DNA from 3 places in the Chitinibacter bivalviorum genome. Region 3 is predicted to be linked to each of the others. Evidence: predicted binding sites of a transcription regulator. Region 3 holds the regulator's gene; each other region holds the start of a gene.

Region 1 (7,048 bases), 1.5 Mb from region 3:
CAGCTTCGGTGAAAGATCTGCCTGAGCATGTGAGAGTGGTTTGATGAAAATATTGGCGATTGCGAATCAAAAAGGGGGCGTTGGTAAAACCACGACCGCCGTCAATCTGGCTGCGAGCCTTGCTCATTTGGGCAAACGCGTGTTGCTGGTTGATCTCGATCCGCAGGCCAACGCCACGATGGGCGCTGGGATTGATAAAACCAAGCTGCGTCATTCGGTGTACTCGCTGCTGATTGGCGATTCTGAAATTACCCAGACGATTAAAAACTCAGAGTCGGGCGGCTTTGACGTGCTGCCTGCGAGTCGCGATTTGGCGGGTGCTGAAGTCGAGCTGGTGGATGCCGAAGCGCGCGAAACGCGCTTGAAAACCGCGCTGCTGCAAGTTGCAGCGCAATACGACTTTATTATTCTCGATTGCCCGCCGGCGCTGAATCTGCTGACGCTCAATGGTTTGGTGGCCGCCGACGCAGTGATGATCCCGATGCAGTGCGAATATTATGCGCTGGAAGGGTTGTCGGATTTGGTCAATACGCTCAAACGCATCAAGCTCAATTTAAATCGCAAAATTGAAATCGAAGGCTTGCTGCGTACCATGTTCGACCCGCGTTCAACCTTGGCGCAGCAAGTGTCTGATCAGTTGGTGAAACACTTCACCAGTAAGTTGTATCACACGGTGATTCCCCGCAATGTTCGTTTGGCCGAGGCGCCTAGCTACGGTCGCCCTATTTTGGCGTACGACAAATCTTCAAAAGGCGCTCAGGCGTACTTGCAACTCGCCGAAGAATTGCTGGCGCGGCATAATTCGCTCGAAGCAGTCCCCGCGATGTAATGCATCGCAATCAATCGCAATATATTGTTCATCTGGCGTGCTAAGTACGATTGCCATTGTGCAATCATGAGCTTGAGCCGCCATCAGGCGTTGGAAGAAATATGGTAAGCAAAAAATTCAAAGGCTTGGGGCGTGGCCTCGACGCGCTGATGGGTGATCCAGCCGCCAGCGATGCGCTGAAAACACTGCCCGTAGATGTGCTGCAGCCGGGCAAATACCAACCGCGTACCTTGATGAATGAAGAGGCGCTCGAAGAATTAGCGAACTCAATTCGGGCGCAAGGCTTGATGCAGCCCATCTTGGTGCGCGAAATCGGCCTTGAACAATATGAAATTATTGCGGGTGAGCGTCGTTGGCGCGCCGCGCAGCTCGCTGGTTTGACTGAAATCCCCGCTTTGGTGCGCGAAATTGCCGATGAGGCCGCGCTGGCGATGGCGCTCATTGAAAATATTCAGCGCGAAAACCTCAACCCGCTCGAAGAAGCGATCGGGATTCAGCGCTTGGTCGATGAATTTGGTTTGACGCAAGAAGCGGCCGCGCATGCTTTAGGCAAATCACGCTCGGCTATCGCCAATTTGTTGCGCTTACTTAATTTGGAAGCGGCGGTGCGCGATATGTTGATGGCTGGGCAGCTTGATATGGGGCACGCCCGGGCTTTGCTGCCTTTGAATGAAGTTCAGCAGCTTGAAGCCGCGCGTCATGTTGTCTTGAAGGGTTTGTCGGTGCGTGAGGTTGAGGCGCTGGTGAAAAAGATGCAGGCCGAGCCAAAAGAAAAGCCGCATGTCGAGCAAGATCCAGAATTAGTTGTGCGCCAAGAGAACCTTTCTGCTCGATTGGGCACCAAGGTACAGATTCAAGCCGGCAAGAAAGGGCAGGGCAAGATCACGATTGAATATTTAAATGCTGAGCAATTGGAAGCGCTGCTAGCGCATTTTAAGTAACTTAATCCTTCCGCACCAAAATGTTGCCAAAAGGGTGCTCCTTAAATTACAGCGCTGAAAAGAAATGGGCTTTTTCTACGCCAGTAGCATGTGGCATGAAAATAAATGCTGTTAAGTCAATGTGTAAAATTGACGTAGGGCAAATCAACTCCGTATAATCGCGGGGTTTCGCTTATGGTGGAATGATGGTTAGGACTGCACAGATTCGGGGCGTGATTCGCTTGAAAGTGGCGATCACTATAGTGCTCGCGGTAGTGCTCCTACTGATTTTGGGTCAATCAGCAGCAATTGCAAGTGGTGTGGGTGGTTTGATCGCAATTTTCGGTAGCGTGTTGTATGCCGTGATCGCATACGGCTCGATAGGGGGCGTGAAATTTGCCCCGGCAGCCGAAATTATGCGCCGCCATTTTGCAGCAGAAATGGCCAAGCTTTGTATGACGTTGCTGGCATTTGCAGCGTTATTTGTTTTGTATCGGCAGGCAGATTGGTTGTGGGTGTTTGTAGGATACCTCGCAGCCGCTAGTGCCTACTGGTTTGGGCTTTTAATTCAATTTGACGGTAAAAAGTAGATCATGGCACAAGATGCAACTAGTTATATCCAGCACCATTTGACCTTTGCCAAAACCGACGCATTCGGTGGTTTCCATTTGGATACCTTCTGGATTGCCTTGGCCTTGGGCTTGCTGTTCGTTGGTGTGTTTGCCTATGTCGCTCGTAAAGCAACATCAGGCGTTCCAGGCCGTCTGCAAAACTTTGTCGAATTGATCGTTGAAATGGTTGATAGCCAGATCAAAGACGCATTTCACGCTAAATCAAAAGTAATCGGCCCACTCAGCTTGACGATCTTCTGCTGGGTATTCCTGATGAACTCAATGGACTTCTTGCCGGTTGATTTATTGCCAACGATTGCACAATGGATCGGTGTGACCTTCTTTGGTGCAGATCCGCATCACGTTTACCTGCGTGTGGTGCCGACTGCTGACGTAAACCAAACATTTGCCATGTCGCTGACTGTGATGTTGCTGATTATCGGCTTCTCGATTTCTGCAAAAGGCTTGTTTGGTTGGATTAAAGAGTTGTTCACTGCGCCTTTCCATGCAGATGGCGTGTTGATGACGATTCTGTTAGCGCCAGTTAACTTTGCTTTCCAATTGATCGAATTAGCCGCTAAGCCAATCTCTCTGGCGCTTCGTCTGTTCGGTAACATGTACGCCGGTGAGTTGATCTTCATCTTGATCGCCTTGCTGCCATGGTGGATTAACTGGGTGCTGGGCGCACCATGGGCGATCTTCCACATTCTGGTTGTTACGTTGCAAGCCTTCGTATTCATGATGTTGACCATCGTTTACCTGAGCTTGGCTGTCGAAGACCACTAAGATTTCTGTCCGGTGGCGTGTGTCGGTTGGGTGCACGACGTCGGACAAAGTTTTACCCAACCTAGTAACTTTTTGCTTTAAACCTTAGGAGTATCAAAAATGGCAACACCTGAAGTAATTGCTTCCGTACAAGGTATGACCGTAATCGCTGCTGCGATCATTATTGGTCTGGCTGCAATCGGTACCGCTCTCGGTTTCGCGATTCTCGGCGGTAAATTCCTCGAGTCTTCTGCTCGTCAACCAGAAATGATCCCAGTTTTGCAAACTAAACTGTTCATTATTGCTGGTCTGTTGGACGCGATCTCTATGATCGGCGTTGGTGTTGCTATGCTTTACACCTTCAACAACCCATTCCTTGCTGCCCTGACTGCTGCTGCTCACTAATCATTTGATCAGCCTTTAAGGAGGACATTCAGCGTGGAATTTAATGCATCTCTCTTAGGTCAGATGATCACTTTTGCGATCCTGATCTTATTCACGATGAAGTTTGTTTGGCCTCCGCTGACCAAGATGATGGATGAGCGCGCCAAGCGTATCGCTGATGGCTTGGCTGCAGCTGATCGTGCGAAGCAAGATCTTGATAATGCTGAGAAAAAATCAGCAGAAAAACTGCGTGAAGCGAAGCAACAGGCAGCCGAGATCATTGCACAAGCCGAAAAGCGTGCTGCACAACTCGTCGATGAAGCCAAGGGCAATGCCAAAGTTGAGGGCGAACGCCTGATCGCTGGCGCTCAAGGTGAAATCGAGCAGCAAATTCAACATGCAAAAGAAACACTCCGTCAGCAAGTTGCTACTTTGGCAATTGCTGGTGCAGAGAAGATTCTGCAGCGCGAAGTCGACGCTGCTAAGCATGCTGATATGCTGACATCTATCAAAGCGGAACTGTAAGACAGTCATGGCAGAACTTATAACCGTCGCTAGACCCTACGCCGAAGCGGTATTCCGCTTAGCCAAAGAAAGCAATACGCTTGCTCTTTGGTCGGATACCCTTGCCAATCTTGCGTTGATCGCAGGTAACAAGGATGCCCTTGACGTAGTGGCTAATCCAAAGTGTTCTGCTACTCAGGTTCAGGAGCTGTTGGTTGGGCTTCTGGGTACTGACGCGAGCGCCGAGGTTAAAAACTTCCTGGCAACAGTGATCGAAAATCGTCGCTTTACGACCCTACCGGCTGTAGCGACGTTATTCGAAGAGCTGAAAGCGGCAGATGAAGGTGTAGCGCAAGCGCACATCGAATCTGCTTTTGCTGTGACTGATGCCCAACTGGCCGAACTGACGGCTACGCTCAATCAGCAACTCAAGCGCAAGATCACAGCCGATGTGAGTGTGAACCCCGATCTAATCGGCGGTATCAAAGTAACAATCGGTGATCTGGTTATTGATGCCTCTGTACGTGGCAAATTGACCGCTCTTGCAACGAGCCTGAAGAGTTAGGAGAAATCATGCAACTTAATCCGTCCGAAATCAGTGAACTGATTAAAGCTCGGATCCAGAATCTGCCGCAGGGCGCGCAGGCCAGCACGACTGGTACTGTTGTGTCGGTAACTGACGGTATCGTGCGCGTGCACGGTCTGTCTGAAGTTATGCAAGGCGAGATGCTGGAATTCCCGGGCAATACCTACGGTTTGGCGCTCAACTTAGAGCGTGATTCCGTTGGTGCCGTAATTATGGGTGACTACAAACACATCGCCGAAGGTGATGAGGTTAAATGTACTGGTCGCATCTTGGAAGTGCCTATCGGTCGTGAACTGGTTGGCCGCGTAGTAAATGCATTGGGTCAACCAATCGACGGTAAAGGCCCATTGGGCACGACACTGACTGCGCCAATTGAAAAGATCGCTCCAGGCGTAATCGCTCGTCAATCTGTATCACAGCCACTGCAAACCGGTATCAAATCAATCGATACTATGGTTCCAGTAGGTCGTGGTCAGCGTGAGTTGATCATTGGTGACCGTCAAACCGGTAAAACTGCCGTTGCATTGGACGCGATCATCAACCAGAAAGGCACTGGCGTAACGTGTATCTACGTTGCGATCGGCCAGAAAGCATCTTCTATTGCGAACGTAGTTCGTAAATTGGAAGAGCACGGCGCATTGGCTCATACCATCGTCGTTGCTGCTGCCGCTTCTGAATCAGCTGCATTGCAATACATCGCTGCATACTCTGGTTGCACGATGGGTGAATTCTTCCGCGACCGCGGTGAAGACGCATTGATCGTATACGATGATTTGTCTAAGCAAGCTGTTGCTTACCGTCAAATTTCGTTGCTGCTGCGTCGTCCACCAGGCCGTGAAGCTTTCCCTGGCGACGTTTTCTATCTCCACTCTCGTCTGCTCGAACGCGCTGCGCGTATCAACGCTGATGAAGTTGAGAAATTGACGAACGGCGAAGTGAAAGGCAAAACAGGTTCTTTGACTGCACTGCCTATCATTGAAACTCAAGCAGGTGACGTATCTGCATTCGTACCAACTAACGTAATTTCGATTACTGACGGTCAGATCTTCTTGGAAACTGACTTGTTCAACGCGGGTATTCGCCCAGCGATGAACGCGGGTATTTCGGTATCACGTGTAGGTGGTGCTGCGCAGACTAAAGTCGTTAAGAAATTGGGTGGCGGTGTACGTCTGGCTCTGGCTCAGTATCGTGAATTGGCAGCTTTTGCTCAGTTTGCATCTGATTTGGATGAAGCGACACGTAAACAGCTGGAAAACGGTAAGTTGGTAACTGAGTTGATGAAACAAGCTCAGTACAGCCCATTGAAAGTGAGCGAGTTGGGTGTAACCCTCTTGCTGATTAACAAAGGTGCATTTGCTGACATCGCTGTTGACCGTGCTTTGGCATTCGAAGCTGCTTTCCTGAGCCACATTAAGGCAAATCACGCTGACGTATTGGCGCGCATCGATGAGAAAGGTGAACTTTCTGCTGATGATGAAGCGACAATCCTGAAAGCTGTGGATTCCTTTAAGGCCGGCGCTGCTTACTGATTTGAGACGTAAATAAAAGGATCAGATCATGGCAGGCGGTAAAGAGATTCGTACCAAGATCAAAAGCGTAAAAAACACGCAGAAGATCACCCGCGCCATGGAAATGGTTGCCACGTCGAAAATGCGCAAGTCTCAGGAACGCATGAAAGCGGCCCGCCCTTACGGTGAAAAAATCCGTAGTGTGGCCGCTCACCTGAGCCAAGCGCTGGTCGACTATCAGCATCCATACCTCCAAAAGCGCGAAACCGTCAAACGGGTTGGCCTGATTATGGTGACCTCAGACAAAGGCTTGTGTGGTGGTTTGAATACCAACTCGCTGCGTCTGGCTTTTACAAATGTAAAAGAATGGCACCAAAAAGGTGTTGAGACGGTTGTAACTGCAATCGGCAATAAGGGTTATGGGTTTATGAACCGCAACGGCGCGAAGGTCATTTCTTCTGTCGTTGGTCTTGGTGATACCCCACACCTGGAACAGCTGATTGGCCCGATCAAAGTAATGATCGATGCATTTATCGCCGGTGAAGTGGATGAAGTTCATATCGCTTACACTCGTTTCATCAATACGATGAAACAAGAGCCGGTGGTAGAGCAATTGCTGCCTTTGGCGAGCGAAGCATTTGAGCCGGCTAAAAAACCGGCGCGTACTCATAACTGGGAATACCTGTTTGAGCCAGATGCCAAAACTGTGATTGATGACTTGATGAACCGCTACGTTGAAGCACTGGTTTACCAGTCTGTAGCGGAAAACATGGCGTCTGAGAATGCAGCTCGTATGGTGGCGATGAAGGCCGCAACCGACAACGCTGACAAGGTGATCGGCTCCCTGCAACTGCTGTATAACAAAACGCGACAAGCCGCGATTACGAAAGAACTTTCGGAAATCGTATCTGGCGCTGCAGCAGTTTAATGGGCCCTGACGG
Region 2 (7,048 bases), 350 kb from region 3:
ACTTCTCGATCAATCATTACAAGAAAAACCCTATCTTGCCCAATTAGCCGATCGCGTCGCTGGCTGGTTTATTTTTGCCTTACTACTAATTGCATCAGCGTGTTTTTTATACTGGTATCGACACGATCCAATTCATGCATTGCCACACACCGTCGCCGTGCTGGTCATCTCATGTCCATGTGCGCTTTCATTAGCAACCCCAGCGGCACTGACTGCAGCGACAGGGCATTTGGCACAAATTGGTCTTTTACTGACTCGCGGCAACAGCCTAGAAAACCTTGCGCGCGTCACAGATATTGTTTTTGACAAAACAGGTACCTTAACATTTGGCGAGCCGCGCTTAAGTCAAACCATAGCACTTGCAATGTTTGCCGATGAGGCCCTACCGATTGCAATCGCACTAGAAAACCGTTCCGAACATCCGATCGCGAAAGCCTTTCAAATGGACGGAAAAAGCAATGAGTTAATCGTTACGGACTTTTGCAATTACCCTGGCGGCGGTATCTACGGCAAAATTAATGGTGAAGATTACTGGCTGGGTTCAAGTAACTTCATAAGTAAGACACTAGGTCATCAAGAATTTGAACGAACAAAAGCGCACGAATCAGAAGGCACCATCATTTACTTGGCCGACAAAAATTCAATGCTCGCCGCATTTGTACTAGCAGATCAAATCCGGCCCGAAGCTAAAGCCGTCATAGACTACCTCAAGACTCAGCACTACCAATTGCACTTACTTTCTGGGGATCAACTCCCTATTGCCAATTTGGTTGGCGAGCAGCTTGGGATCCAGAACATTCGCGCAGCTGCCACTCCCGAAACCAAGGTCGCCTACATTAAAGCCCTGCAAGCCAAGGGACATCGCGTTTTGATGTTAGGTGACGGGGTAAACGATGCACCAGTGCTTGCGATGGCCAATGTATCGATCGCCATGGGTGAAGGTGTTGATATTGCCCAAGCCGCAGGCGATATGATTTTGCTGAATAGCCAACTTGAAACCTTACCCAAAGCACTATTACTTGCGAAAAAATGCCGCAAAATCATACGCCAAAACTTAATTTGGGCACTTGCATACAATTTAGCAGCGCTACCCATCGCGGTTGCAGGGCTTGTTACACCTTGGTTAGCAAGCCTTGGCATGGCGCTTAGTTCTTTGCTGGTTGTATTGAATGCACTCAGGCTGCTAGCTCCCGATCAATTGAAAAAAGCTAAATAATTCAATGGAAAGTCTTTATTTATTAATTCCATTATCGCTCTTAATTGCACTTGGAATTGGTTTGATATTTTGGTGGTTTATCCGCAGTGGGCAAACCGATGACCTAGAGGGACCCAGCTGGAGAATTCTTCAGGACGACGATACAACGATAGAATCAACCACGCCAGGACGCACACCACAGAAAAAAAACCCTGACTGACGCCACACAACAAGGTAAAATCGGGAAGATTGCCATTGGATTTGCTTGATGTTGATCAACATTGAGTGCAGCAAGTCTGCGTATAGTCCAGTAGGCACTTTTGTACCTGGATTGGGGATGCTCTCACCCTAATCCAATAACCGCAGATGAACTAAGCACTTAGTTTAAATGCGGCTATTTTTTTGTTTTTCAATCTTTATTTTAATTTTAATTCCAAGCAGTTGGAGATCAATCGGAGCGCTGTAATGGAAAACCAAGCCACATACAATTACAAAGTGGTGCGGCAATTTGCCATCATGACGGTCGTCTGGGGCATTGTCGGCATGCTGGTTGGCGTAATTTGCGCCGCCCAGATGTTCTGGCCAGAACTAAATATCGGGCCATACTTTCACTTTGGACGCCTTCGTCCATTGCACACTAATGCAGTTATTTTTGCTTTTGGTGGCTGTGGATTATTTGCGACCTCGTACTACGTCGTTCAACGTACCTGTAACGTACGCCTGTTCTGCGACAAATTAGCCGCTTTCACCTTCTGGGGTTGGCAGACAGTTATTTTGCTAGCTGCAATTACCTTGCCACTGGGGTATACCAGCGGCAAAGAATATGCAGAGTTGGAATGGCCAATTGATCTGCTGATCACCGTTGTATGGGTAGCGTACGCCGTTGTCTTCTTCGGTACCTTGGCAAAACGCAAAGTTAAGCACATCTATGTGGCCAACTGGTTCTACGGCGCCTTCATCCTTGCTGTTGCATTACTGCACTTGGTAAACAGTGCCGCCATGCCTGTTACAGCGATGAAATCGTACTCTGCCTATGCAGGTGCAGTAGATGCAATGGTTCAATGGTGGTACGGCCACAATGCGGTAGGTTTCTTCTTGACCGCAGGGTTCTTGGGCATGATGTACTACTTCGTTCCTAAGCAAGCAGGTCGCCCTGTGTATTCATACCGCCTGTCTGTGGTTCACTTCTGGGCATTGATTTTCACCTATATGTGGGCCGGCCCTCACCACTTGCACTACACAGCACTTCCCGATTGGACGCAATCTCTGGGCATGGTGTTCTCTTTGATTCTGCTAGCACCTAGCTGGGGCGGCATGATTAACGGCATTATGACCTTGTCTGGCGCATGGCATAAACTGCGCACAGATCCAATCTTGAAGTTCTTGGTTACCGCCCTCTCCTTCTACGGTATGTCTACGTTTGAAGGCCCAATGATGGCGATTAAATCTGTCAATGCACTGAGCCACTACACTGACTGGACTGTAGGTCACGTTCATTCTGGTGCTTTGGGTTGGGTTGCGATGATCACCATCGGTGCAATCTATTACCTCATCCCACGTCTGTTTGGTCGCGAACAAATGTGGTCGGTAAAATTGATCGAAGTGCACTTCTGGATTGCAACATTGGGGGTAGTACTTTACATCTCATCAATGTGGATTTCTGGTGTAACTCAAGGCCTGATGTGGCGCGCAATCAATACTGACGGCACATTAACTTACGCCTTCATTGATGCCGTTAAAGCGTCTTATCCGTACTACTTCATCCGCTTCTTGGGCGGCTTGATGTACCTACTTGGCATGTGCCTGATGCTTTACAACGTACTGCGTACTGTATTTGACGGCAAAGCCGTTGATGCAAAAATCCCAGCCGTTGCCGCACACGCCTGATTACGGAAGGACGAATAATAATGAATAAGATTCAAAAATTGATTGAGGAAAACGTAGTGGCCCTCATCATCCTCACGCTCCTGACAGTGAGCGTGGCGATGTTTGTCGAAATTTTGCCACTGATGTTTAGTAAATCCGTGACCCAACCCATCGCAGGCGTAAAGCCATACAGCGCACTGCGCTTGGAAGGTCGTGACATTTACATTCGTGAAGGCTGCTACAACTGTCACTCACAAATGATCCGTCCTTTCCGTTCAGAAACTGAACGCTATGGCCACTACTCAGTTGCGGGTGAATCAGTGTACGACCACCCATTCCAGTGGGGCTCAAAACGTACAGGCCCTGATCTGGCACGTGTTGGCGAGCGCTACTCTGACGAATGGCATCGCGCCCACCTGATGAATCCACGTGACGTGGTGCCAGAATCAAACATGCCTGCTTTTGCTTGGTTAGCCGTGAACAAAATTGATTCAACGGTTACACCGAAGAAAATGGAAGCACTGCGTAAACTGGGCGTTCCATACACGAACGAAGACATTGCCAACGCCAGCAAAGAAGTTGAAGGTAAAACCGAGATGGAAGCGGTTATTGCCTATCTTCAGGGCTTGGGTCTTGCATTGAAAAATAAAAGGTAAGCACGATGGATTTGCAGAACGACGTTCGTATCATAGTGACTGTATTGGGCTTTATTTTGTTTGTCGGCATTTGCTTTTGGGCCTACAGCAAATCAAGCAAGCAGCGCTTTGATGAAGCTGCGCAACAGCCGTTCCTCGACGACGACTTGCCGTCGTCGGGTAAGCAATCCTAATCGGCTAACGGAGAAAAGAGAATGACAGACTTTACGAGTGGTTTTTGGGGTCCGTTTATTGCCACAGTGGTAATTCTCGGCATTGTGTTTGTCTCTTATCTGCTTATCACGCAGATGAAAGTCAAACTCAAAAAAGGCGAGAAAGCTGAAGTTACTGGCCACAAATGGGATGGCGACTTGGAAGAGTATAACAATCCGCTACCAGGCTGGTGGGTTGGTATGTTTGTGCTGACCATTGTTTTTGCCATTGCTTACCTGTGGCTTTACCCTGGCTTGGTCGTTTTTGGTAATGCAAAAGGCTGGTCACAACAAGGTCAGCACCAAGAAGAAGTTGCAAAAGCCGATGCTAAATACCAAGCCCTGTACGACAAATATCTGGCCATGCCTATCCCTGCCGTAGCTCAAAACAAAGAAGCAAACGACATGGGTAAACGCCTGTTTCAGACTTATTGCGTTCAGTGTCACGGTGCGGATGCTCGCGGCGCGAAAGGTTTTCCAAACTTGACCGACAATGATTGGCTCTACGGTGGAAAACCTGAAAAAATCGAAGAAACAATTACTAAAGGGCGTCACGGTCAGATGCCTGCATTTGGTGCTGTTTTCGGCGAAGAAAAAGTTCGCGACGTAGCAAACTATGTGCTGAAAATTTCTGGCAACCCAGCATTTAACGATGTTCGTGCTGAACGTGGCGCTGAAACATTCAAACAAGTTTGTGTGGCATGTCACGGAGCAGAAGGCAAAGGGAACCAAGATATTGGCGCACCTAACCTGACAGACAAAACTTGGTTGTACGGTGGCTCAGAAGCTACCATCGTTGAGACCGTAACAAATGGCCGCAACAATGTCATGCCAGCCTGGAAAGAATTCCTAGGTGATGGCAAAGTACACTTGCTGTCTGCCTATGTTTACAGCCTGAGCCAAAACCAGAAGTAATACATACTAAGTAGTTCGCAAAATCGGGCAGCGTAAAAACTGCCCGATTTTCATATCAGAATCTTGATTCAATAGAGTGCTATTGAATGAATGTTTTGACCGGAGAATAAACATGAGCCAAAAGCTAAAAGACATCCCTGTCAATGTAGTCAACGTTAAAGACGATGGCGAACTCGAAGAAGTATTGCTGTATTCTGCGCATAAAAAAATCTACCCGCGATGGATTAATGGCTTCTGGAACAAATGGCGCATTTTTTTCGTTCTAGCGACTCAGCTTTTTTTCTACTGCATCCCTTGGATTCAAATCAATGGTCGTCAGGCCTTATTATTTGATTTGGTCGAACGTAAGTTCTATATTTTTGGACTTATTTTCCTGCCACAAGATTTTATTTATCTCACCGCCCTACTCTTACTTAGCGCCTTTGGGCTGTTCGCCTGGACCACAATTGGCGGCCGCTTATGGTGTGGCTACGCCTGCCCACAGACCGTATATACCGAAATTTTTCTATGGATGGAAAAATGGGTTGAAGGTGATCGCGCGGCACGCATCAAGCTCGATAACGGTCCTATCAGTGCACGAAAATTGCGCCTAAAAGCAACAAAACACGCACTTTGGATCGCTTTCGCACTTTGGACGGGGTTTACCTTCGTCGGCTATTTCACACCAATTCATGCATTATGGGCGGAGCTACTTGCCCTCACGATTACGAGCACTGAAGCCTTTTGGATATTGTTCTACGGTTTTGCAACCTATGGGAACGCGGGTTGGATGCGAGAGCAAGTCTGCAAATACATGTGTCCCTACGCGCGTTTTCAAAGCGCCATGTTTGATGCTGACACTCTGATTATCAGTTACGATAAAGAACGAGGTGAAAATCGGGGCACACGTAAAAAAGGTATAGACTACAAGTCGCAAGGTTTGGGCGACTGCATCGACTGCACCATTTGCGTACAAGTCTGCCCCGTTGGTATCGATATTCGTGATGGCTTGCAATACGAATGCATCGGCTGTGCGGCCTGCATTGATGCTTGCGACGAAGTTATGGATAAAATGCAATATCCACGTGGACTCATCCGCTACACCACGGAAAACGCACTGGAACACAAATACCCGGAAAAGGATATTCACAAACAATTACTGCGGCCACGAGTCATTATGTATGCGGTACTGCTCAGCGTAATTTTAGCGGTTACAGGGTATTCGCTCTTTCATCGTCAACCCGTTAAAGTAAATATTGAGCGTGATCGTGTCGCCTTAGTGCGTGAAGTCGAAGATGGCTGGCTTGAAAACACCTACCGAGTGCAAATTCAAAATGCCAGCGAAAAACGGCACACCTACGTCATAAGCGCCGATGGTCTTGACGGCATGAAAGTCATCGCTGAAGGTAACGGTCAATTTACACTTGAACCAACCGCAACAAGCGATGTCTCAGTTCGCTTGCAAGTCGCTCCTGAAAAAGCCAAAGCGGGCAGTCATGAAATTCACTTAATCGTTAAATCTCTCGACGACGCTGCTATTGCAGTACGCGAGAAAGCTACATTTATTGGAAGAAATTAATGGATGCAAAACCCTGGTACAAACACCCCCATGTTTGGCTTTTAATCACCTTCCCTGCGCTGGCCATCATTGGTGGCATTTACATGGCTTACCTGGCTTATACCAATAAAGATGGTTTAGTCAGTGATAACTATTATAAAGATGGGCAAAAAATCAATGAACGAATCGCACTCGATCAAAAGACGGCAGCGCAAGGCATCACAGCACAGCTACTGTTAGGAGATGATCAGCAGAGCATTCGGGTGATACTCAACCAAGCGGTTGAGGGCGAGTTGATTTTAAAAATAGCGCATCCAACCCGAGATGGATTTGATCAAACCATTGAACTCGAGCCTCAGGCCCCAATGATGTTTGCGGGTAAAGCCGACCATGTTATCGCCGTACAGCGCTGGCAAGTTGAGCTGGCTGACAAAAAAAATAACTGGCGGCTAGCCAAAGAATGGCAGGTATTACTCGGAGAGCCTTTATTAATGCAACCTTCAAAGTGATACCCAATAAAAAACCCACATTCTATGTGGGTTTTTTCTATTTCGTATCAAGCTTTTACATCGATGTTTTGCCCTAAATTCGGCGGATTATTACTTGCGGACACTTGGGGCACACTATCAAGCAGAGTCAGCACACTTTGCTCTTGAATATCCATTGCTTTTCGTAGTACTAACAAAGG
Region 3 (7,048 bases):
GGCCATTCATCCGCAAGCTCGCGGGCAAAATCTAAGCATTTCATTAGCGCACCAGGCCCTGCAGTGGGCTCAGCAAATGGAATATCAAAATGCGATGTTGGTTGCTGTTGAAGGTGCAGAGCAGTTTTGGCAGAAATTGGGGTTTGAAGTCAGTCAGCAGCAAAGTGCATCACTCAGTCAGTATGGCAACGCAAAACTGATGCTCAAAAAATTAGGGGTATGACCGTGTAATTCAATCAAATATTGGACTACAGCAGGATACCCATCAACAAAAACAATTGATAACTCGCCATCGCAATAACTACCAAACCACATAGTCTGCGTACCCAGCTTTTTTGTACGAGAGACTGAACGCGTTTGGCCAACAACCCCATAAGCATTAGATTGGGCAAAGTTCCCAAGCCAAAGGCCAGCATCACACCCGCACCACTCACTGGACTGGCGCTAGCCAAAGCAGAAAGACTAGCGGTATAGACCAGTCCACAGGGTATCCACCCCCAGAGTAAGCCAATTAATGGTGTTTGCCAGACACTGTGCACAGGCAGTAATTTTCGCATCACGGGTTGAACTGCGCGCCATATTGGCTGGCCGATCTTTTCGATGCGCGTCAAAGCTCGGCTCCAACCCGCAATATACAAACCCAGCATGATCAATAGGATGTTTGCAATGACAAACAGATATATTTTGATCGTTTGCAGTGAACCTAGAGTGGCAAAACTGCCCACGCCACCTAGGAATGCACCAATGAGCACATAACCCAGTAGCCGCCCAGCATTAAACCCTAATAAATAGGGCCAACGCGCGCCAGATGGCAGTTGTAAACTAAAGGCTGAAACGATCCCGCCGCACATGCCAATACAATGACCACCACCGAGCAGCCCAGCCAAAAACAAGGCGAGCAGATTAATTTCCAGCATAGGCCAACACACAAAATCAAATCAGGCGAGAATACCTTGCTTGCGTAGTTTTTGTCCGCAAATATTGATCGAATATCATTGCGATCGATCGAATCAGCAAGCGCCCTTTTGCGGTGACAAACAAGCCATCGGCCTCAATCGTGATTAAGCCGTCATCCATTAAAGGCTGTAGCAAAGTGATCTCTTCGGAAAAATAATCCAGAAAATCGATCATATAGCTCACTTCAATCGCCTGATAATACAATTCGAATTGGCACATTAAAGCCTGAATGACTGCGCGGCGAATCAAATCATCGCTATTCATTTGCAGGCCACGGACAACTGGAAACTCGTTGGCATCCAGTTTTTCGTAATACTCTTCAAGTGTTTTCACATTTTGCTGATAATGAGCGCCAATTTTGCCAATTGAAGAGACGCCAAAAGCAAGCAAATCACAGTCCGCATGCGTCGAATAGCCCTGGAAATTACGTTGCAGACGCCCCCGCCGTTGCGCAACAGCCAAATCATCATTCGGCAAGGCAAAGTGGTCCATGCCAATTAATACATACCCCGCCTCAATCAATTGCGTGATTGAGTTTTGCAAGATATCGAGCTTAACATCGGCACTCGGCAGCTCTGCCTCATTAATACGACGCTGCGGCATAAACCGCTCTGGCAAATGCGCATAATTGTATAAAGCAATACGATCAGGACGGAGCGTTAACACACGCTCAATGGTTTTCGCGAGCGATTCTGCCGTTTGCTTGGGTAAACCATAGATGAGATCCACACTCACAGACTTAAACCCATGCATGCGTGCGGCTTCAATCACCGAGCGTGTTTCTTGCTCAGATTGAATCCGATTGACAGCCTCTTGCACCGCTGGATTAAAATCTTGAATCCCGACACTCATGCGATTAAAGCCCAGCTCTGCCAAGGTTTTAATCATGGGCTCGCCCACTTTACGGGGGTCGATCTCGATAGAGAACTCGCCCGTGGGCAAGAGGTCAAAATGAGTACGCACGACATTCATTAAACGAGTAAGCTGCGCCTCCGACATAAACGTCGGCGTCCCGCCGCCTAAGTGCAGCTGCCCCACTTTCGGCCGATTGGGCAACTCAGCAGCGTGCATTTCAATTTCTTTTGTAAGATAATTGATATACAAATCAGCTTTGCCAGTGTCTTTTGTAATAATTTTGTTGCAGCCGCAGTAGTAACATACGGTATTACAGAAAGGAATGTGAAAATAAAGCGACAAAGGATTGAGCAAAGCACCAGGCGAGCGTTGCTGCAAAATACCTCGATATTGCTCAGACGAGATTGGGTGAGTAAAGCGGTCTGCAGTCGGATACGAAGTATAGCGAGGCCCTTTTCCGTCATAGCGGACAATCAATTCACGATCAAAATCAACCACCGCCGATCCAGGCAATTGAGCGCTGCTCAAACTATTCAAAATCGTCATTTTTACTCGTTCTCCATACTAGCAGCGGCAGCTTAAAAGCTAGTACAATGATCCAACTTGATTTATATCAAGTCAAATGCAATGACACTGGGGTATCTACCTCTTCAGAGAGTTACAATACTCCTCCTGCACGTTTATTATTCTTGTGAGATTTTCATGATTTCCCCCATTCAAGTACGCGATCTTTCACCTCGCCACCTGCGTAATTCATGCACCAATTGCAGCTTGCGTGAGTTGTGCCTGCCAATGGGATTATCACAAGATGAAATGCAAGAGCTGGACACCATCATCACTCAAGCCCGCCCGATCAAACGTGGTGAAGCGCTGTATCGTGCTGGCGAGCCATTCCGTTCTTTATATGCAATTCGCCTAGGCTTCTTCAAGGCCAGCGTGATTTCAGAAGATGGCCGCGAGCAAGTAACTGGTTTCCATATGTCAGGTGAACTAATGGGCATGGATGCCATCAGCACTGACGTCCACACTTGCGATGCAATTGCACTCGAAGACAGCGAAGTGTGCGAGTTGCCATTTAATGATATTGAAGATTTATCACGCGAAATCCCACTATTGCAACGCCATTTCCACAGAGTGATGAGTCGCGAGATTGTGCGTGACCATGGCGTAATGCTATTACTTGGCAATATGAAGGCTGAAGAGCGTTTGGCTGCGTTTTTATTGAATCTATCGCAACGGTTTGCAATTCGCGGCTATTCTTCAAGCAGCTTCCACTTACGAATGACTCGTGAGGAGATCGGCAGCTACCTCGGCCTCAAATTAGAAACGGTGAGCCGCACCTTATCTAAGTTTCAAGATCAAGGCTTTATCAAAGTACAGAATCGTTTAATTGAATTAGAAAATATTGATAGCCTGAAAAAGCTACTCAATACTTGCCACGATGAATAATTAAGCCCAACAGGGGGTATATTGATGCAAACCCATCTGATTGCCCCCTCTGAGCTCATACCCTCAATTAGCGCTAGACTCAATTTCAGCCCTCCAAGCGGCCAGTACAGTATTCATCCACTAGAGAGCCAAACAGATACACCCAGCCCAGGCTCGAATCTACTGCTCATCCAAGCTCCAAACGCAGCTTACGCCTGCGAATTAAAGCAGCGCTCACACAATTTAGTTGATGCATTTATTATCCCAGCGCCACTGGCACCCTACTATGGGTTTATTACCCTAGTCAGCGGCGATATTGCATCACTCAATTTACACGCTCCCATCTTAAATTCACTTTCACCCATCAGTAATGGCTGGCTACATTGCGGGAATATCGGTGCAGCAAGCTTTATGCATCAGCTATGGCAAGCACTGCTGACACCGCAAGGCACGAATGTTTTTTTAGCGTGGGATGGTGTAGCCCCCACGTCGACGGGCAATACAAATTTCACCTTAACTCAGCCTGATATTTTGGACCAGTTAGCCAAATTTTTGGCGCAGCAGCAATTACAAACCCAGACACTCGCGAGCCTAGCTCGCAGGTACTTGCTTGAGCATCCGCCTAGCCAATTCATCGCCCACCATCCGCAAACTACTCAGTTATTTCCATTTTTACCGCAAAATGAAGCATCACCCGTACATCAACTCGCCAGTCTGCTAGCCCAATACTGAGTTTGAATACTACTTTCACCTATTAAGCAAAAAAAACGCCACCCGAAGGTGGCGTTTTTGCTAACAGAATCAATTATTTTTGTTTGATCGTGTAGAGCGCGGTTTGCCCTGCAATCACGGAGCCAGATGCTAGCTCGGTCAGTGGTGCAAATTGATCCGCATTCGTAAGAACAATTGGGCTAATCATTGATTTGGCATTTGCACCCAAGTATTCAAGATCTAACTCAAGTACGGGTTGTCCTGCCTTCACGAAACTACCTTGTTCAGCCAGACGGGTAAATCCTTGCCCGCCGAGTTTCACAGTTTCGATACCAATGTGCACAATCAGTTCAACACCTGCATCGTTGATCAGAGCAAAAGCGTGATTGGTATTAAAAATCTTAACCAATTGCCCATCACACGGTGCCACTACCAAATTACCCGTTGGTAAAATGGCCACACCATCACCCACAGCTTTAGTTGCGAATGCCGCATCTGGCACATTCTCTAAAGCCACTACTTCACCCGTTAATGGTGAGAGCAGTACGATCTCGCCGGGGTTAGAGGACTTTGGCGCCACGTTAGACTGTGGCGCTGCCTCAATTACTTTTTTGAAGCTTGACCAGCCAGAACAGCACGCAACGAATCAGCAATCAGCTCAGCTTTAGGGCCAACGATGATTTGAACGCTTTGTTTGTTCAGTTTAATTACACCGCTCGCACCCAAGCTTTTGGCAGCCGCTTCGTTTACCAAATCAGCATCAACGACTGACAAACGCAAACGTGTAATGCACGCATCAACATTAGTTACGTTAGCCGCACCACCAACCACAGTTGCATAGGCCATCGCCAATTCAGCAGTGCTACCTGTTGCAGCAGCAGTTACTTCTGGAGTAGCAATCGATTCGATTACGTCATCTTCACGACCTGGTGTTTTCAGGTTCAATGCAGTAATGAATGCACGGAAACCGAAGTAGTACACAGCGAAGAATACAAAGCCTTGCAAGATCAGCATGAACCAATCTTTCGCAAGTGGATTGCGAGAAGACAAGACCATATCCACCAGGCCAGCACTAAAGCCGAAACCTGAAATCCATTGCATAGTTGCAGCAATGTACACAGAAACACCAGTCAGGAACGCATGGAATACATACAACAATGGCGCAACAAACATGAATGAGAATTCAAGTGGTTCTGTTACACCAGTGAAGAATGAAGTCAAAGCAGCAGCAAACATAATTGAAGCTACACGCGCTTTGTTAGCAGGTTTTGCAGTGTGGTAAATTGCCAAAGCAGCACCTGGCAAACCGAACATCATGATTGGGAAGAAACCAGCTTGATACATACCAGTTTTACCCAATACAGCAGTACCTTCAGCCAATGATTTAGCGCCACCCAAGAAGTTAGGGATGTCGTTAATGCCGGCAACGTTGAACCAGAACACTGAATTCAGTGCGTGGTGCAAACCAACTGGAATCAGCAGACGGTTGAAGAAGGCATAGATACCAGCACCTGCAGCGCCCATATCTTTGATGCTTTCACCGAAGTGTACCAAGCCGTTGAAAATCACAGGCCAAATAGCCATCAGCACAAATGCCACAATGATCATCACAAACGAGGTGATGATAGGCACCAGACGACGGCCACTGAAGAACGCCAAGGCTTTGTGCAACTCAACACCACTGAAGCGGTTGTAGAGTTCAGCAGCGATCACGCCCACCAAAATACCAACGAATTGGTTTTCGATTTTACCAAAGGCAGCAGGAACCGCTTTGATGTCGATGGATTGAATTTGAGCCACAGCACCTGGTGACAACAATGTAGTCAATACCAGATAACCAACCAAACCTGCCAACGCCGCAGCGCCGTCCTTGTCTTTAGACATACCATAAGCCACACCCACAGCAAACAAAATTGCCATGTGATCGATAATGGCTGCACCAGACTTAATCAAAAACGCTGCGGTTGCACTATCAGCACCCCAGCCATTTGGATCAATCCAGTAACCAATACCCATCATAATTGCGGCAGCTGGTAGCGTAGCCACCGGCACCATCAGCGCACGGCCGATTTTTTGTAGATAACCCAGAATATTCATCTTATTCACCTTTAGAAGTACAACGACCCTAAGATTTATTTGATCAGCTAAAGCTGACACTATTTACGACTCCATCCCAAGAAATTCCCATTGCTATCTGAGAAAATCCAAAAGGTAGTACGATTATTAACTGTCATTGCAACATTAAGCAACGTTTGCGTTACGACATGTGCGCGACAGAAAACAATTGAACTTAAGGAAAGATCGAACGCCCCTACAACAAACTTTTCCTTAATGGAGTGAGAATGTCACAAAGTGGATCGCCATAATCTTGAGATGGCTCAAGTTTTACAAGCCACTCGTCAGCTTCTTAATAATTTGAAACATAACTTTACATTTAGGGCTACCTAGGCCTGATTTTCAGCCTTAAAGGTACTAAAAACGTGAAAAGTGTTAGTCAACGCTGTTTCAAGGCTCTAACGCTTCGGTTAGAATGATCTTTTTTATGTGATTGGTTTTCCTACTTATGCTCAAAGGTAGCCTGGTTGCGCTCGTCACCCCAATGGATGTGAATGGCGAGATAGATTTCACAACACTCCGAAAACTCGTTGATTGGCATATCGAGCAAGGCACTAACGGCATTGTTGCCGTAGGAACAACGGGTGAATCCCCAACCGTCGATGTTGAAGAGCACATTGCCATTGTACGCACGGTTGTCGAGCAGGCTGCAGGCCGTGTTCCAGTCATTGCAGGCACAGGCGCCAATTCGACACGCGAAGCGATCCACCTGTCAAATCAGGCACTGGCTGTTGGCGCAAACTACGGCTTAAGCGTCGTACCGTACTACAACAAACCAACTCAAAGTGGGCTATACCAGCACTTTAAGGCCATCGCCGAAAACACAGCCCTACCCACCTTGCTTTACAACGTACCAGGTCGCACAGCTTGTGACTTAAGTAATGACACCGCCCTGCAATTAGCTCAATTGCCAAATATTGTCGGCATCAAAGACGCCACAGGCAATCTAGAAAGAGCTGCCGATTTAATCAAACGGGCACCT

What was found. The regulator FNR, encoded in region 3, switches genes on or off when oxygen is low (the NO sensors DNR and NnrR bind a similar motif). The targets are predictions, from matches to a motif close to TTGATNNNNATCAA.
Region 1: a site for FNR is predicted at 1,900-1,913, ahead of HQ393_RS14365 (ATP synthase subunit I). Genes of this name have one in related genera too.
Region 2: a site for FNR is predicted at 1,461-1,474, ahead of ccoN (cytochrome-c oxidase, cbb3-type subunit I). Genes of this name have one in related genera too.

What each region holds. Positions count from the first base shown of each region.
Region 1 is NZ_CP058627.1:3,022,964-3,030,011, forward strand. It holds gene HQ393_RS14355 (ParA family protein) at 44-829, shown strand; gene HQ393_RS14360 (ParB/RepB/Spo0J family partition protein) at 931-1,770, shown strand; gene HQ393_RS14365 (ATP synthase subunit I) at 1,953-2,339, shown strand; gene atpB (F0F1 ATP synthase subunit A) at 2,343-3,146, shown strand; gene atpE (F0F1 ATP synthase subunit C) at 3,246-3,530, shown strand; gene HQ393_RS14380 (F0F1 ATP synthase subunit B) at 3,564-4,034, shown strand; gene HQ393_RS14385 (F0F1 ATP synthase subunit delta) at 4,042-4,578, shown strand; gene atpA (F0F1 ATP synthase subunit alpha) at 4,587-6,128, shown strand; gene atpG (F0F1 ATP synthase subunit gamma) at 6,157-7,035, shown strand.
Region 2 is NZ_CP058627.1:1,267,936-1,274,983, forward strand. It holds gene HQ393_RS06020 (heavy metal translocating P-type ATPase) at 1-1,216, shown strand, start outside; gene ccoS (cbb3-type cytochrome oxidase assembly protein CcoS) at 1,221-1,415, shown strand; gene ccoN (cytochrome-c oxidase, cbb3-type subunit I) at 1,661-3,082, shown strand; gene ccoO (cytochrome-c oxidase, cbb3-type subunit II) at 3,103-3,717, shown strand; gene HQ393_RS06040 (cbb3-type cytochrome oxidase subunit 3) at 3,723-3,890, shown strand; gene ccoP (cytochrome-c oxidase, cbb3-type subunit III) at 3,912-4,823, shown strand; gene ccoG (cytochrome c oxidase accessory protein CcoG) at 4,936-6,381, shown strand; gene HQ393_RS06055 (FixH family protein) at 6,381-6,869, shown strand; gene HQ393_RS06060 (YjfB family protein) at 6,917-7,048, opposite strand, start outside.
Region 3 is NZ_CP058627.1:914,982-922,029, reverse strand. It holds gene HQ393_RS04215 (GNAT family N-acetyltransferase) at 1-223, shown strand, start outside; gene HQ393_RS04210 (sulfite exporter TauE/SafE family protein) at 249-917, opposite strand; gene hemN (oxygen-independent coproporphyrinogen III oxidase) at 934-2,358, opposite strand; gene fnr (fumarate/nitrate reduction transcriptional regulator Fnr) at 2,515-3,261, shown strand; gene HQ393_RS04195 (hypothetical protein) at 3,286-3,972, shown strand; gene HQ393_RS04190 (PTS sugar transporter subunit IIA) at 4,046-4,531, opposite strand; gene nagE (N-acetylglucosamine-specific PTS transporter subunit IIBC) at 4,555-6,048, opposite strand; gene dapA (4-hydroxy-tetrahydrodipicolinate synthase) at 6,515-7,048, shown strand, end outside.